2 regions of the Actinopolyspora sabaoui genome follow, and region 1 is predicted to be linked to the other one. Evidence: riboswitches for the same ligand, from Rfam matches in the RefSeq annotation. Region 1 holds a riboswitch; the other holds the start of a gene.

Region 1 (7,477 bases):
TGGTCGATGAGTTCGTTCGACACGGCGGGCCCTCGGTGCGGTAATGGTCTAAATCCGTGATGCGAGGCACCCCGTGGCTCGGTCGGGTGCCCGGAACGTGTCAGCGCCTGGCGAGCGAGTTCCGACAGCACCTGCCCGGCCGAGCGCCTCTCACGACGAGCTCGTTCGTGGACGGCGGCAAGAACATCATCATCCAACCGTATTGTAGTGCGCATGCATCTGATGCTAGCGCATCAATTGCTCGGTTGCCCACGCAACCCAACCTTCCGGTAGCCGGTGTCAACACCGGGTCGGCAGTTCCCAAGAAACAGCTGGTCAAATCTGACTCGTGAGAGTTGATATCTCGTGAACGAACCGAGCGGCATCGAAGCAGCACTTCCCACTTCACCCATCCACCCGCCCCACCCACAGCACTGGGACTTCTACGATGAGTTCGATGGACTCCACACCCACGGGCACCGGAATCCGGCCTGCCAACGACACGGCCCCGCCCACGGCCCTGACGATCGCGGGGTCGGACTCGGGAGGCAGCGCGGGCATGCACGCCGACCTGCGCACCTTCTTCTCGTGCGGTGTGCATGGCATGACCGCGGTGACGGCGGTGACCGTGCAGAACACGCTCGGGGTCTCCGACATGGTCGAGATCCCGCCGGAGACGGTGGCGGCCCAGGTCGAGTCGGTCGCCTCCGACATCGGGGTGCACGCCGCCAAGACCGGGGTGCTGCCCTCGGCGGCGTGCATCGAGGCGGTGCTGGCCGCCTGTGACCGGCAGGGCATCGGCCGGGACGGCCGCACCCCGCTGGTGCTCGATCCGGTGGCCGCCTCGCGCAACGGCGAACCACTGCTGCGGGTCGACGCGCTCGAAGCCCTGCGCGACGAGGCGTTCCCCCGGGCCACGCTGGTGACCCCGAACCTCGACGAGGTGCGACTGCTGACCGGCATCGAGGTGCGCGACCGGGACCAGCTCTGGGACGCGGCCAAGGCGGTGCACGACTTCGGCCCCGAGTACGTGCTGATCAAGAGCGGGCACCTGCCCGAGGACCCGGAGTGCGTGGACCTGCTGTTCGACGGGCACGAGGCCGTCACCCTGCCTGGTCCCCGGTACTCCACCGTGCACACCCACGGCGCGGGTGACGCCTTCGCCTCCGCGATCACCGCCGCGCTGGCGCGCGGCGCACCAATGGAGCAAGCGGTTCGGCTGGGCAAACGGTTCGTCAGCCGCTCGGTGCGGCACGCCTACCCGCTGGGTAACGGTGTCGGTCCGGTCTCCACGTTCTGGCGGATCAGCAGCCGCTCGATCCGGTGAGCACCACCTCACCCCGGCGACTTCGGGCGCGGCGATTTCGCGGGAAATTGTCGAAAAGCCCTACGAACGAGTGATTTCGCTCGCTGCTCGGTAACCCTGATCGTGGGGTGTGTCGACGTATCCGACGAGGGACTGAATTACCACGGCAGAGTGGTTCGGGGACCCCTGCCCTGGTAACAGCCGATCGTCGGCATCGCCGTCGATACGTCAGTACGAGCACACACCAGGGGAAGCGTGGGGCGAATCCGGTGCTGAAACGACTACGGGCAGAGCTGTCCACCGAAGCGGGCGCACCAGACCCGCGACAGCGGCAGTACACCACGGCAGTGCTGCTGGCCGTGGTGGTGGCGAGCCTCGTCGGTTGGCTGTCCGACGTCGGAGAACCGCTGATCATCGCGGGGATGACGGCGGTGCTGACCCTGGTCTCCTCCGGCGGGCACTCACTGCGCGCCGACCTGCGGATGTTCGCGAGATTCGCGCCCGCCATCACGGCGGTGCTGGCGATCGGTCCGCTGCTGACGAACGAGCCGGTGTTCGCGGGGGCGCTGGTGGCGGCCGTGGTGTTCGGCTCGGGCATGCTGCCCGCGCTGGGAGAGCGTTACCGCACCTTCGGGCAGACCTTCGCCGCCGCGACGCTGCTTTCCACCACCACCGGGATCGGCGCGGGAGAACCGGCCTGGAGGCTGGCCGCCGCCGCGGTGCTCGGCGCGCTGTTCGCGCTGCTGCTGCGGGTGCTGGTGGGGCTGACCGATCCGAGCCGGACCATCCGCGCCACCGTGGCGCGCACGTTGACCACCCCCGGGCCGGGCGTGGTCGAGAGCGCCGCCGACGCCTGGCGCGCCGACGGCAGGGTCGGCTGGCTGGGACAGGTGCTGGCGGGTGCCGCCCGGTTCCGGGCAGCTCGCGAGGTACTGCTGGCGCAGGCCCAACAATCGCACGGCGAGCAGCGGGAATGGCTGTACCGCATCGCCGCGCGGGCCGACGAGATCGCGGCCGAGCTGGCGGTGGCGGTCCGCTCGCGGGTCTGCACCGGTCTGAACGGGCTGGCCCGCACACGGCCAGAGGTGCTGGAAGGGGCGGCGAACCGGCAGGTGCCGGACGCGGTGCGCGGCATCAACGAGGGTTTCGACCGGGTGCGCCGCGCGGTGCTGCAGCGGGACCACACGGTGGTCACTCCGGCGGCGCGTGGTGGCCGCAGGCAGCAAGCCGTGGGGGCGGTGCGGGCGCATCTGTCGTTGCGGTCCTCACTGTTCCGGCACGCGCTGCGCTGCACCCTGGCCGTGGCGGTGGGCATGGTGATCGTGCTGCTGCTGCGGGACCCTTCCGCCTCCACCCTGCTGCTGAGCCTGTACGTGGTGCTGCAGCCGGCGGCGCGGGACAGCATGAACGGGGCGCTGGAACGCACCGGAGGCGCGGTGCTGGGGGTGATAGTGCTGGCCGTGGTGATCGTGCTGCTGCCCTACGCCACGCTGCTGATACCGGTGTTCACAGCGGCGATGCTGCTGCGGGTGGAGCGGCTGCGCAACGACTACCGCGTGCTGTTGGGGGCGCTGATCGCCATCACCGTGCTCGCCCGGATCGTGGAGTTGGACGAGCGTTCGCTGGTCAACGCGACGATCAGCTTCGCGGCCAACACGGCGATCGGTGCCGCGATCGCGCTCAGCGTGGGATTCGTGAGCTACCTGGTGCTGCCCGGCAGCCTGGTGCCGGACGTGCGGGGGACGGTGCGCGCCACAGTGTGGTCGGTCTCGGAACTGCTGCGTAGTGTCCGCGCGGCCGGTCGCGGTGCCGATCTGCGGGAACCGTTGCGAGCGGCGCACGTGCTCGCGCTGCGGCGCACCCAGGACCTGCTCGGCCTACCGGCCAAACTGGACGGTTCCGACACGGTGGAGGAGGAAGCCGAGCGCAGCAGCAGGGAGGCGGCGGTGGCGCTGGACGCGCTGCGGCAGGACCTGGCTACGCTGGCTTTCCGGCCCGACTCCGAGCGGGCGCTGGCGGTGCCGGCGCTGAGCGCGGTCGACGATCTGCTCGGCGGCAACACCACGGCGCGGATACCCGACATCCCGTCGGGGCAGGCACCCGCGACCGAGCTGCTGGCGAGTTCCCTGCTGGAGAACGCGCTGCACGCCAGGGCCGCGATCGACGAGACGTTCGGCTACAACGATCCGTGGAAGAGCTACACCATCTCGTTCGTGCGCCCGGAGCGGTTGCGGATCCGGTGAACGGCTGACTCCAGCCGTCCCGGAGGTCGCCGGGGACGGACACTTCTACGATCCGCATCGGCCGGACGGCCTGGTGCGCGACTCGAGCGAGTCGATCACCCGGATGTCCGGCCTCCACCGTCACCCCATCGGCCTGCCGGGGCTGGATGCCTCGGCCCAGTAGCGACGCGGAATCCGACCCGCCTGGGCGGCCAGCCGCCCCGCCTCCACCCCGGAGCGCATCGCGGCGGCCATCCGCTCCGGATCGTGCGCACGGGTGACGGCCGAGGCCAGCAGCACCGCGTCGCAGCCCAGCTCCATGGCGAGCGCCGCGTCCGAGGCGGTGCCGATCCCCGCGTCGAGCACGATCGGCACCGAAGCGCGGGAGCAGATCATCTCGATGTTGTGCGGGTTGCGGATGCCCAGCCCCGTACCGATCGGCGAGCCCAGCGGCATCACCGCCGCGCAGCCGAGCTGTTCCAGCCGGGTGGCGAGCGCGGGATCGTCGTTGGTGTAGGCGAGCACCACGAAGCCCTGCTCGATCAGCTGCTCGGCGGCGTCGGTCAGTTCCACCGGATCGGGCAGCAGCGTGTCCTCGTCGATCACTACTTCCAGCTTGATCCAGTTCGTGCCCAGGGCCTCGCGTGCCAGCTGCGCGGTGAGCACCGCCTCGGCCGCGCTGCGACACCCGGCGGTGTTGGGCAACGGAGCGATACCGAGCCGATGCAGCAGATCGAACACCCCGGTGGTCCCACCGGCGTCGGCGCGGCGCATCGCCACGGTGGTCAGCTCCGTACCGGAGGCGATCAGCGCCTGCTCCAGCGCGGTCAGGCTGGCCGCGCCCCCTGTACCGGTGATCAATCGCGAACCGAATTCGTGTCCGGCTATGACCAGCGGATCGTCCATGCTCATCCTCCTTGCACGGCGGTGACGATCTCCACCGTCGCGGCCGTGCCGAGTTCGGTCTCCTGCCAGCGGTCGCGGGGAACCACGGCGCCGTCCAGCGCCACGGCCACCCCGCGGGCCGGGCTCCGGAAACGTTCCAACGCGTCGGCGAGGGTCGCGCCCTGCTCGAACTCGTAGCGCTCTCCGTTGATCGTGACGTTCATCGTCGAACTCCACTTCGCTTCGGGTCGGCGGGTTCGGTCTCAGTGGGCACGTGGCCGCCCCGCAGCAGCGCGGTGACCGCGTCGGCTGTGATCGGTGCGTGCAGGAATCCGTTGCGGTGGTGCCCGGTGGCGACGAACACCCCGGGTTCCAGCCAGCCGATCAGCGGCAGGTTGTCCGGCGTGCCGGGACGCAACCCCGCCGTGGCCTCGGCCAGTTCGTACTCCCCGAGTCCGGCCACCACTCGCTCGGCGTCGCCGATCAGGTCGCGCACCCCGCCCACGGTTACCCGCGTGTCGAATCCGTTCTCGTACTGCGTGGCCCCCACGACCAGGCCGTCCGGGCGCGGCACCAGGTAGACCGGCCTGCCGTGCACCGGTCCCCTAATGGTGTGCTCGGGTGGTGGCAGCGCGGTGCTCCTGCGCCGCAACCGCAGGATCTCGCCCTTGACGGGGCGGACCAGCTCGGCCAGGTCCTCGTGCAGTTGCCCGGAGTTGCTGCCCGCCGCGATCACCACCACGTCGCAGCGCAACTCGGAATCGGGCAGCTCCACCACACCGGGACGGACGCGGTGCGCCGTTTCGGTGTGGAACTCGACCCCGGCCCGCCGCGCGGCCTCGCGCAGTGCGTCGAGCGTGGTGCGGTTGTCGACCGAGAGATCGCCCGGCACTTCCAGCCCGCCTTGCACGGCGGGAGCCAGCGAGGGTTCCAACCTGCGCAACGCCCTGCCGGAGTGCCTGGTCACCGTCCGGCCCAGCTTGGCCAGGTGCTCGGCGACCTCGTGCAGCTGCTCGCGGTCGGCGCTGTCGGCCCCGACGACGAGCGTGCCCCGCTCGCCGAGCCCGGAGGGCGCGTCGGCGGCGCGGGAAAGTTCGGCGGCGAAGTCCGGCCAGCGGCGCAATGAGGCCGCTCCCAGTTCGAGCAGCTCCTCCTCACCGAACCAGGTCTCGGCCAGCGGCGCCAGCATCCCGCCGGCGACGTGCGAAGCGCCGCTCGCCGGTTCCGGGTCGACCAGTCGTACCCGGCAGCCCAGCGTGGCCAGCCGCCACGCACAGGACAGCCCGATCACACCGCCGCCCACCAGGGCGATGTCGTGATGTCGTTCGTCGGTCAATGCTCGCTCCCTGCGCCGGCATGATCCGGATCAGGTTCGGCGGTCGGGGCTTCAGCCCCCTCTCAGTCCGTTCGGCCGGACTCCCGCGGGTACCCATCGCACAGCTTAGGTGATGAACTCCGTCCGCGTCAGGTAGCACCCGAGGAGCCACCGGTCACCCTCGGGAGAACCACCACGCGACCCGCTGGGGAATGTGACTGGCGCCACCGCCCACCGCGTGACCTACCCTGGACGCATGCCCGGAATGGACGGCTACGGAATGCGCGCCCGGCTGGATCAGTCGCGGCTGTACTTGTGCACCGACGCGCGCCGGGAACGCGGTGATCTCGCCGAGTTCGTGGACGAGGCACTGGCGGGCGGTGTGGACATCATCCAGCTGCGGGACAAGGACGAGTCCGGCGCTCCGCTGGAGGCCCGCGAGGAGCTCGAGGCGTTGCGGGTGCTGGCCGATTCCTGCGTCCGGCACGACGCTTTGCTGGCGGTCAACGACCGCGCGGACATCGCGCTGGCCGTCGACGCGGACGTGCTGCATCTGGGGCAGGACGACCTACCGGTGGAGACCGCTCGCGGCATCGTCGGCGATCAGATGATCATCGGCCGCTCCACGCACGACGTGGTGCAGGCGGACTCGGCGGCCACCGAGCGCGGGGTGGACTACTTCTGCACCGGCCCGGTGTGGACCACCCCCACGAAACCCGGCCGCGAAGCGGCGGGCATCGAGCTGGTGAGCCACGCCGCCGAGCACCACGGCCACGGCAGGCCATGGTTCGCTATCGGCGGTATCGGCCCGGAAAATCTGGACGAGGTCATGGCAGCGGGCGCCGAACGCGTGGTGGTGGTCCGCGCGATCACCGAGGCGGAGAACCCCCGAGAAGCCGCCGCACGGCTCCGCTCACGCCTGGTGAGCTAGCTATCAGCGGGCGCCAAGGCTGCCACGTCAACCGGCGAGTGACCGAATCGCAGACCTCGTGAATCGACGTGCCGTCTCACACGTGGGTGGGTCATCCGTCGAGTTCTCACTCACGTGTACTTTCAGTGACTGGCCACTCGCCACGTCGACGTACGTTGTGCAGCTCTCGTGCGGCCCGCTCGCGGATTCGCCGTACTCGAGTCTGATCACACGATAGCCCCGCACCCGAGGCAGATCGACCGCCCTGGACGACGCCATGGACCCGTTGGTCCACCGGTCTATTCCGTGATTCGTTACGACGGCGACGGTCACGGTCCCCCCGTACTTGGGCGAGTACTGACAACTCGTACCTTCCTCGTCCGAACCTTCCACGACCGAAACCGGTTGCGGCGGCGCCTTCACTTGAAGATCACGTAGTTTTGTCCGCGGAATCAGATCACACGGTCGCACATCGTCCAACGACAACTCGCGCGGTCTATCCGAAGAGCCACACGCCGTCGCCAGGGCGAACAGCACCAAAATCGCGGTTATGAACCGCACCAAACGAGCGCTCATCCGTAGTACCGCACCTTCAGCTCGGCTACTTTCGCCTGGAAACGCTGGATCAGAGCCGGAGTTACCTCGGCGACCCGTGCCACGAACTCGCGTTCGCTCAGCTCGCGCACCGTACCGGGATGGATAGTCGCGCTGAAGTCCTGCATCCCGACCGTGGATACGGCGATGCGCCCGTCGCCTGACTCGACGCTCGCCTCGACCACCCGCATCTCCTCCTCGAACTCGGAATCGTGCTGGTCATTCGGTTCGATGTTCAGATTCGTGGTGCTGATCGCCTCGCGATA
Region 2 (7,477 bases), on a different contig from region 1:
GCGGTTCCACCGGGAGTACATCCAACCGATGGACGACAGCAAACAGCGGCTGGAGGAACTGCGCATGCGCCTGACCGGCGAACTGCGGATGGAGGAGAACGGTCATTCGAGCAACGGCAGGCAACAGCGGTAGCGCCGGAGCCACCCGGCGGCGAGCCGAAATCCCACCGGGCGCGGCACGCCGATAAGCACCCCCTCGTGGGGACCAGCGATCCCACGTCTCGATCCGATACGGCAATCCCACTCTCGATCATCATCGAGCCGATCTCGTAGGGCAGTCGCGGACAGGAGGATTCGACATGGAAGACGCCGCCGACGCCGTGGTTCCGCTCCGGCCCGGGTTCGACGTCCAGTTCCGCGGATTTCAACGTGAGCAGGTACTGGAGCATCTCGAGGTGCTGGAGAACCAGCTCGAACTGGTGACCATAGATCGCAACGAATCGGCTCGACTGAACTCGGATCTGCGCGAGCTCTACGACCGGACCCGTCAGGAGCTGATCGAGACACAGCAACGCCTGCACCACGTGGAGTCCTCGGAAACGGGTCTACCAGCCGCCTCCCAGCGGGTGCAGGAGATGCTGGCGCTCGCCGAGCAGGAACTGCGGACCATCCGCGAACAGGCAGGGCACGAAGCGGAAGTGATCCGCGGTTCCGCCGAGAGCGAGGCGAACCGGCTGATCGAGCAGGCCGAGGACACCGCGGGTGAGCTGCACGGGCAGTGCGAACGACTGCTCGCCGAGATAGAACGACGCCACGAACGGTTGCACCGCGACCGGGCACGACAGCTCAACGAACTGCGGGAACGGGAACAGCGGATGCGCCGGTCCGTCCGGGACGCCTACAAGTCGTTGATGAACGCGGCGCGGCGGGACGCGGCCGAGCTGGTGGAACGAACCCGCCGCGAATGCGGTAAGCAGGAAGCCGAGGCGGAACGGCACAGGCGGGAAACGCTGGAGGAAATCACCCGGCACCGCACGGAGCTGGAGTCGCTGCGTGATCACGTGCTGAACACGCTCGACACGGCCAGCAACACCATCGGCGCCTCCGCGGTCTCACTGCGCAAAGCGCCGGAGCAGGACGAAGCGCCGACACCGGAGGATGCCGGGCAGCAGGGTACGGCGCGGTACGACAGCACTTCCGGAAAGGAGGAGCGGGAAACGGCCGAGGCCGACCGGAAATCGGACGTGACCCGTTTCGTCACCTCGCCCACTTCGATCCCGGTACAGCTGACTCCGATCCTCCCCGAAGCGGAGGACGGCACATCGGAACCGGCCTCGGGTACCGACGGTTCCGCCCCGGAAACCTCGGTGATGGCGAGCGCCCCTGATCCACGCGTGGGTGATTACGAGCGCCCGGGGGGAGAGCAGTCGGATGCGGTGGTGACCCCCGAGGAGGGACTCACCACCGTCACCGGCGCGGCTTCCGGATCGCTGGAAGAGCAGGATCCCGCCGGTCGGAACTGACCAGGCACGGCAGGCGGAAGCGACACCGAAGGACCGCCCCACTCCGTTGACCGCGCTCGGGTGAAGGCCGTCCCGAAACAGCAGAGAGGAGCACACGCGACGATGGCGCTGGCACAGCTCACCTTCCCGGCGATCGACCTGCTCGCACTAACCTTCCTGGCCGGTTTCGGTGTGGCCACCTTGGTGTTCGTGCCGCTGTGGCGGCGCGAACACCGTCGCGGCAACCGAGCCGCGGCCAGGTCCCGACGACAGGCTCGAGTGGTGAGCGACGCACTTCAGTCGAGCCCGCCGACAGCGAGCCCGACCACGGCGAACATGCCGACAGCGAACGTGCCGACGCCCCCACCGGCGAGCACACCGGAGAATCGGCATCGGAACGAGGCCGGGGAGACCGATCCGGAATCGACCCTGCCGGACCACGAGGACGCGGCGAGCCCCTGGAACACCGAGGAGGCCGACCTCGGCACCGGACGTTCGTCCAACGCTCGCAGGAGCGAGCGGATCGAACTGTGCGCCGCCAAACACCGGGTACGATTCGGGCAGGCGAAAGCTCGGCTGCTGACGATCAGCAACGAACTCGAGCTCCACTGAGCGACGGCGCCGCGGAACGACTCCGCCGCGGTTCGTGAGCCTCGCTTCAGCACGGACCGGCCGAGGAGTACGTTTGACCGAACCTTCTCCGCAACAGGAAATCGTGTACCTGGTCGGCACCACCGGCCACCCCAACTACGGTGACGAGCACATCGCCGCCTGCTGGCTGCGCCACCTGGCACGCCAGGCACCCGACTCGGAGGTCTGGCTGGACTGCCCCAACCCCGGGCCGAGCGAGGTGCTGCTGGGGAAACTGCATCCGCACGTGCGGTTCACCGACACCCTGTGGCGACTCTGCTGGCACGCCGACTCGCGGGAGCCGTGGGAGGTGGCCTCGTTCGTGCGCCAGGCGATCCACGACCCCGGGACGGCACCACGCTGGGTCGCGGGCGTGCTCGCGGCCACCGGGGCGGACGTGGTGCACGTAATCGGTGGTGGCTACATCAACGGAATCTGGCCGCACCATCTCGGGCTGCTCGCGGCGGCCGTGGCGCTGGGGGAACGCTCCGGTGCGCGGCTGGCGATGACCGGACAGGGCCTGACGCCGTTACCCAGCGAGGCGAGGCCGTTGTTGAGTGCCCTGGCGAGGCGGTTCGACGTGGTGGACGTGCGGGACACGCCCTCGCTGGACGCGCTGGCCAACGTGCCGGACGTCACCGACACCGGCGACGACCTGTTCTTCGGGATCACGCCCCACATGTACCGGCAGGACGACTGTCCCGAGGTCATGATCTGCGTGCAGTCCGACCTGCTGAGCATGAGCCGGGCCGCGCTGGCCGGTTTCGTACTCGAGACCCTGCGGCACTGGAAAACCCCCTCCGAACGCATCGGATTCGTGGAGGGGATGCCGCTGGTGGATCGCGAGATCTACACCCTGCTGAAACACGAGTTACCCGGGGCCCGTTTCTACCCGTTCTCCGAGATCATGAATTCGGGCCTGCCCGCCAACGCCGAACAGCGGTGGTTGTCCACCCGGTTCCACACCCACCTGGTCGCCGCGGCGAGCGGAGCGGCCGGAACCGCACTGGCGATCGACGCCGACTACTACACCGGCAAACACGGTTCACTGATCGCGAGCGGGTCCGGGTGGTCGCTGAACACGGATCTGAGCATCTCGGTAGCCAAGGAGCCCGCCGGTGGATTCGATCTCGGCACGCTGGACTCGCTTCGCTCGGCCAAGGCCGAACTCGCCGCCAAAATCTACTCCCAGTAGAGCCCTGACCGGTCTCCGTAGCTACTCACTTGGCGGAACCTCCGGGGGCGCCTCGCTGCGGGTGCCCCGACATCGGGTAGCGACCTACACAACGTCGGGGCCGTCCTCGCGAGGCACTCCCCGGAGAACCCGCGGCGGTGCCGACTGCCGGCGCGGTCGGAGTGCGGCTACTCGTCGGTGCTGGCGGCCCGGCGATTTCGCGGGAAATTGACACCGCTCCGAAGCCGGGAGCCTCCCGAGCGGACCTCGCCGTTGAAGTGATCGTTTCGACGCTCACCGCGCCGAAGGCACACACCGAGCGAGGAGTCGACCGGGGACGAACTCCGGTGCGCGCGTCACTCGTGCGGTGCGGGGAGCCAGGCCGCGGTGGGCCAGCTCTCGGTCTCCCACGCGCTGTTCCAGAACAACCATTCGTACTCGCTGCACCGCACGAAGGCCGTGAGCATGCGGCGCCGCGTGTTCTCGTCGGTTCCCGCGGCGAGCCTGTCGGTGAGTTCCCTGGCACCGAGTACCGCGTTGGCGAACTCCTCGTCCGCATAGGTGGCGATCCACCGACCATAGGGGTGCCCGGCCGTCGTTCCGGTGCTCTCCAGAATCGTGCTGCCCACGTGCTGGTACACCCAGAAGCAGGGCAACAGGGCGGCGACCAGCACCGGGTAGGGCTCGCTCAGCGCGGTGGCACGCAGGTAGGAGGTGTAGGCCAGACAGGTCGGTGAGGTCTGGATCCCCGACATCTCCTCCTCGGTGAGACCGAGCTGTTCGATGTAACCGGCGTGCAGTTTGCGCTCCTCGGCCAACGCTCCGTGCGCGCTGCCTGCCAGGAAAGCCGCATCGGCGGGATCGTCGGCCCGACTCGCGGCGGCGGCCAGTGCCTGCGCGAAGCCGAACAGGTAGCGCGAGTCCTGCACGATGTAGAACGCGAACCGGTCCCGTGGCAGGCTGCCGTCGGCCAGTGCCGTGTTGAACGGGTGGTGCACGATCGCACGTTGCAGTTCGGCGGTGTAGGACCAGGCTTCGGCGCAGAAACCGCCGGGTACTGGGTCGGGAAGGCGGTAACTCATGTCTTTCCTCCGCTTCGGCGGTTCGTCGGGGCGGTTTGCGAGGTCTTCCCCTCGTGGGCCGTGTTCCCCTCTTGGGCCTCGGGAGCGATCCCTTCGAGGCGGGCCCACCGAGGAGACGGCGGTGGCAGGCCGGGACCTTCGCGGATGGTGTGCTTCGACGTCATGGACGGAGTGATCAGCTGGGCGGCGTGCTCGCAGCAGGCCACCAGCGGTAGAAGTGGTGCACCGGGCCGTGGCCCTGTCCGACGTCGAGCAGGTCGGCGGCGCGCAGCGCACCGGTGAGGTACTCCTTGGCCTCGCGCACGGCGGTGGGCCAGTCCCGCCCCAGGGCCCGCAGTGCCGCCGTGGCGGCCGAGAGGGTGCACCCCGTGCCGTGGTCGTTCTTGGTCACCACGCGCTCGTGCGCCAACATCTCGACACCGCTCGCGGTGCGCAGCACGTCCACGCTGGACTCGCCCCCCAGGTGACCGCCCTTCAGCAGCACCCGCTCGACTCCCAGCCCGGACAGCCGTTCGGCCTGAGTGGCCATTCCATCGGTACCGGTGGGCTCCGACGTACCGAGCAGATCCGCGGCTTCGGGCAGATTGGGTGTGATCAGGTCAACGCGGGGCAGCAACTCGTCCCGCAACGCGCGGACCGCGTCGGCGGCAAGCAGCCGGTCTCCGCTCTTGGCGACCATTACCGGATCCAGCACGATCTCGCGTGCCGAGTACTCGGACAACACCCTCGCGACGGTTCGGATGATCTCCGTGTCCGAGAGCATCCCGATCTTGACCGCGTCGACCCGCACGTCGTCGAACAGGGTCCGTAGCTGATCGGCCACGAAGTCCGAGGGGATCTCCCTCACCGAGGAGACTCCCGTGGTGGTCTGGGCCACGAGCGCCGTGGTCACCGCCATACCGTAGGTGCCGTGGGCGGAGAAAGTCTTCAGATCGGCCTGAATACCCGCTCCCCCACTGGGATCGGTACCGGCGATCGTGAGCACGTTCGGAATCACTGCTGCCCCTCTCACGGCTGGACGCGCACGGGGGCGTGGCGACGGCGTACGTGGCTCGTCCGGAGCGACCGCACACCGGCCCCGGAACAGCTGGAACCACCCGGCAACCGGGCATGACGGCACACGTACGAGCCGGCAACACCGCGACGTCCCTCCGCTAGTGCGAACTAGTTCAGGTTCGACGGGTCTCTCTCAGCCCGACCGAACGGCCGGGCACCCCGCGTCACTGGCCGGAGAGGGTTCGTTCGTCACCACTCCGGCGAACCTCAAGATAGCAGCGGCGGTCAACGCCGAACGGCACAACGCCGCGTCCGTCCAAGGCCGCTACTCGATCAGGCCGACCGGAAACCCCGGCAGCAACGCCTCACCCTGCCGCACCTGTTGGCGCAGCGTTCCGGTAGCCAGGGAGTGCACCCGGTCACTCCTGCCCGCGGCACGTACTTCCGCCAACGGCTGCCCAGCCCTCACCCGGCTGCCGTCCGCCGCCAACCACCGGACCAGTACGCCACTGGCGGTTTCCGGCATACGACCCTCCGGCTGTTCGGCGCAGTACAGCAACTCCGTCATCCGCTGCCTCCGACTCGCGGCCAACATGAGGCGTGTTCGTCGTCCGGTCGCTGCCAGACCGGACGGCGGGTACCTTCGAAAGGTGCAGCCTCCAAAACACACAGTCCCGGACGCAACACTGTACGGACACCTTTCGCGGAACGCGGGGCACGGTGGGAGCGACCGCCGCACTACTCGGATCCGGACGCCACGGGGGAACCGGCCGGGCACCACATCATGGAACGGCCTCCGGCGAGTTATGTCACACCGAGGGCCGCGGATGCCGCACAGCACTCCGGGATCGTGAGGCCACGCACGACGGCGGACTAGAGTTGGGGCAATGAACAGCACTACCGAAGTACTCAGCAGCACGCACGCCGGGCAGAACCCGGAGCAGGACCCGGCCGCGGTCTGGGAACCGCTGGCGGGACTCGCCGAGGCGGCAGCCGAAACCGCGAGTGGCTCCACCACGGTCGCGATCAACCGTGGTTTCGACCGCAAGGCGCGGGAGCGTGCCCGAGCGCTGCGGCAGCTGCTCGACGAGCGTGGGGTGCGAGCCACCGAGATCACCCCGGCGCCGGACAGCGAGGAACTGCTCGCCGACAGCAGTGTGGACTCGGTGATCAACCTGGTGGGCACGGGTTCCTGGCAGCCCTACCGGCTGGCCGCGAAGGAACGGGCGGCACTGCTGGCGCCGCGCCCGGAGGAGGGCGAGCCGGGCGAGAGCCTGCGGCGCGACGTGATCGCGATGAACCGGCAGGACTCCCGCAGGGACGCCGCGCTGAGCAGGGTCGTGGTGCTTCCGGAGAACGCGACGGAAGGCAGCATCACGCTCAACCGCGGCGGTGAGCCGCTGTCCATTCCCGGTGGGCAGGTCACGATCACGCTGCACGAGGGGCAACTGGACGTCCGCATCGAGGGGCCGGACTACTCCGAGCAGCACTTCACCGCGGACCGGTTGAGTCTGGAGACGCACGGTGGGCCACATCGCTTGATCCGCGACGAGATGCCGATCGCGGAGTTCGAGGGCTCGCTGGATTTCGTTTGCGAGCGGGAAGGTCTGGTCGTTCGGTCGGTCTGACCATCACCCGTTCTTCCGGCGGCTCCCGGGAGCGACCGGAGCGCGCCGAGGAATCGGGCCTCGTGCCACGACCAGCCCGTTCCGGTCGTGGCGAGTTGTCCGAAGCTCTCAACGACCCCGCCCGCCGGTGACCCGAACACCGAGGGTGGCGAGCCCGGCGAGAGCGAGCGCCGGAACCGCCAGCGCCAGTGGTGCGAGTGTCCCGGGCGTGAGGGCGTTGTGGAGAGTCCAGAGCGCGATGCACATCGCCGCACATGCCGCCAGGAACGCGGTGACCGTCAACAACCGACGGCGACGCGGGAGTTCGCGAAGTCTCGCGCGTGCGTGGGAGGGAAGTCGGCCCACGGTCACCGCGATCGGCAGCACAGCCGCCGCCAGGATCAGCAGCCCGAGGGCCGAGTCGACTCGTTCCGGCGAGTCGCCGAGCCCGATCAGCAGGCCCAGCGTTCCCACAGCCAGGATCAGCAGGGCCCGGTCGAGCACTCGCCACAGCCGCGCGTCGTAACCGCTCACCCCGCTGAGTGT

The links. A riboswitch is a leader RNA that binds a small molecule or an ion and turns the genes downstream of it on or off. The one in region 1 is predicted to bind thiamine pyrophosphate.
Region 2: it holds a riboswitch for thiamine pyrophosphate, as region 1 does, so the genes downstream of both, thiD (bifunctional hydroxymethylpyrimidine kinase/phosphomethylpyrimidine kinase) here and thiO (glycine oxidase ThiO) in region 1, are expected to answer to the same signal.

Annotation. Positions count from the first base shown of each region.
Region 1 is NZ_JBMIHH010000009.1:143,169-150,645, reverse strand. It holds gene ACOQFL_RS17590 (ribbon-helix-helix protein, CopG family) at 1-215, opposite strand, end outside; gene thiD (bifunctional hydroxymethylpyrimidine kinase/phosphomethylpyrimidine kinase) at 428-1,306, shown strand; gene ACOQFL_RS17580 (FUSC family protein) at 1,555-3,528, shown strand; gene ACOQFL_RS17575 (thiazole synthase) at 3,649-4,413, opposite strand; gene thiS (sulfur carrier protein ThiS) at 4,416-4,616, opposite strand; gene thiO (glycine oxidase ThiO) at 4,613-5,728, opposite strand; TPP riboswitch at 5,719-5,825, opposite strand; gene thiE (thiamine phosphate synthase) at 5,964-6,638, shown strand; gene ACOQFL_RS17555 (DUF3558 family protein) at 6,666-7,193, opposite strand; gene ACOQFL_RS17550 (hypothetical protein) at 7,190-7,477, opposite strand, start outside.
Region 2 is NZ_JBMIHH010000005.1:250,000-257,476, reverse strand. It holds gene ACOQFL_RS11205 (hypothetical protein) at 1-133, shown strand, start outside; gene ACOQFL_RS11200 (coiled-coil domain-containing protein) at 300-1,463, shown strand; gene ACOQFL_RS11195 (hypothetical protein) at 1,566-2,054, shown strand; gene ACOQFL_RS11190 (polysaccharide pyruvyl transferase family protein) at 2,128-3,267, shown strand; gene tenA (thiaminase II) at 3,603-4,328, opposite strand; gene thiD (bifunctional hydroxymethylpyrimidine kinase/phosphomethylpyrimidine kinase) at 4,504-5,325, opposite strand; TPP riboswitch at 5,458-5,556, opposite strand; gene ACOQFL_RS11175 (biotin/lipoyl attachment domain-containing protein) at 5,650-5,892, opposite strand; gene ACOQFL_RS11170 (hypothetical protein) at 6,212-6,952, shown strand; gene ACOQFL_RS11165 (hypothetical protein) at 7,061-7,465, opposite strand.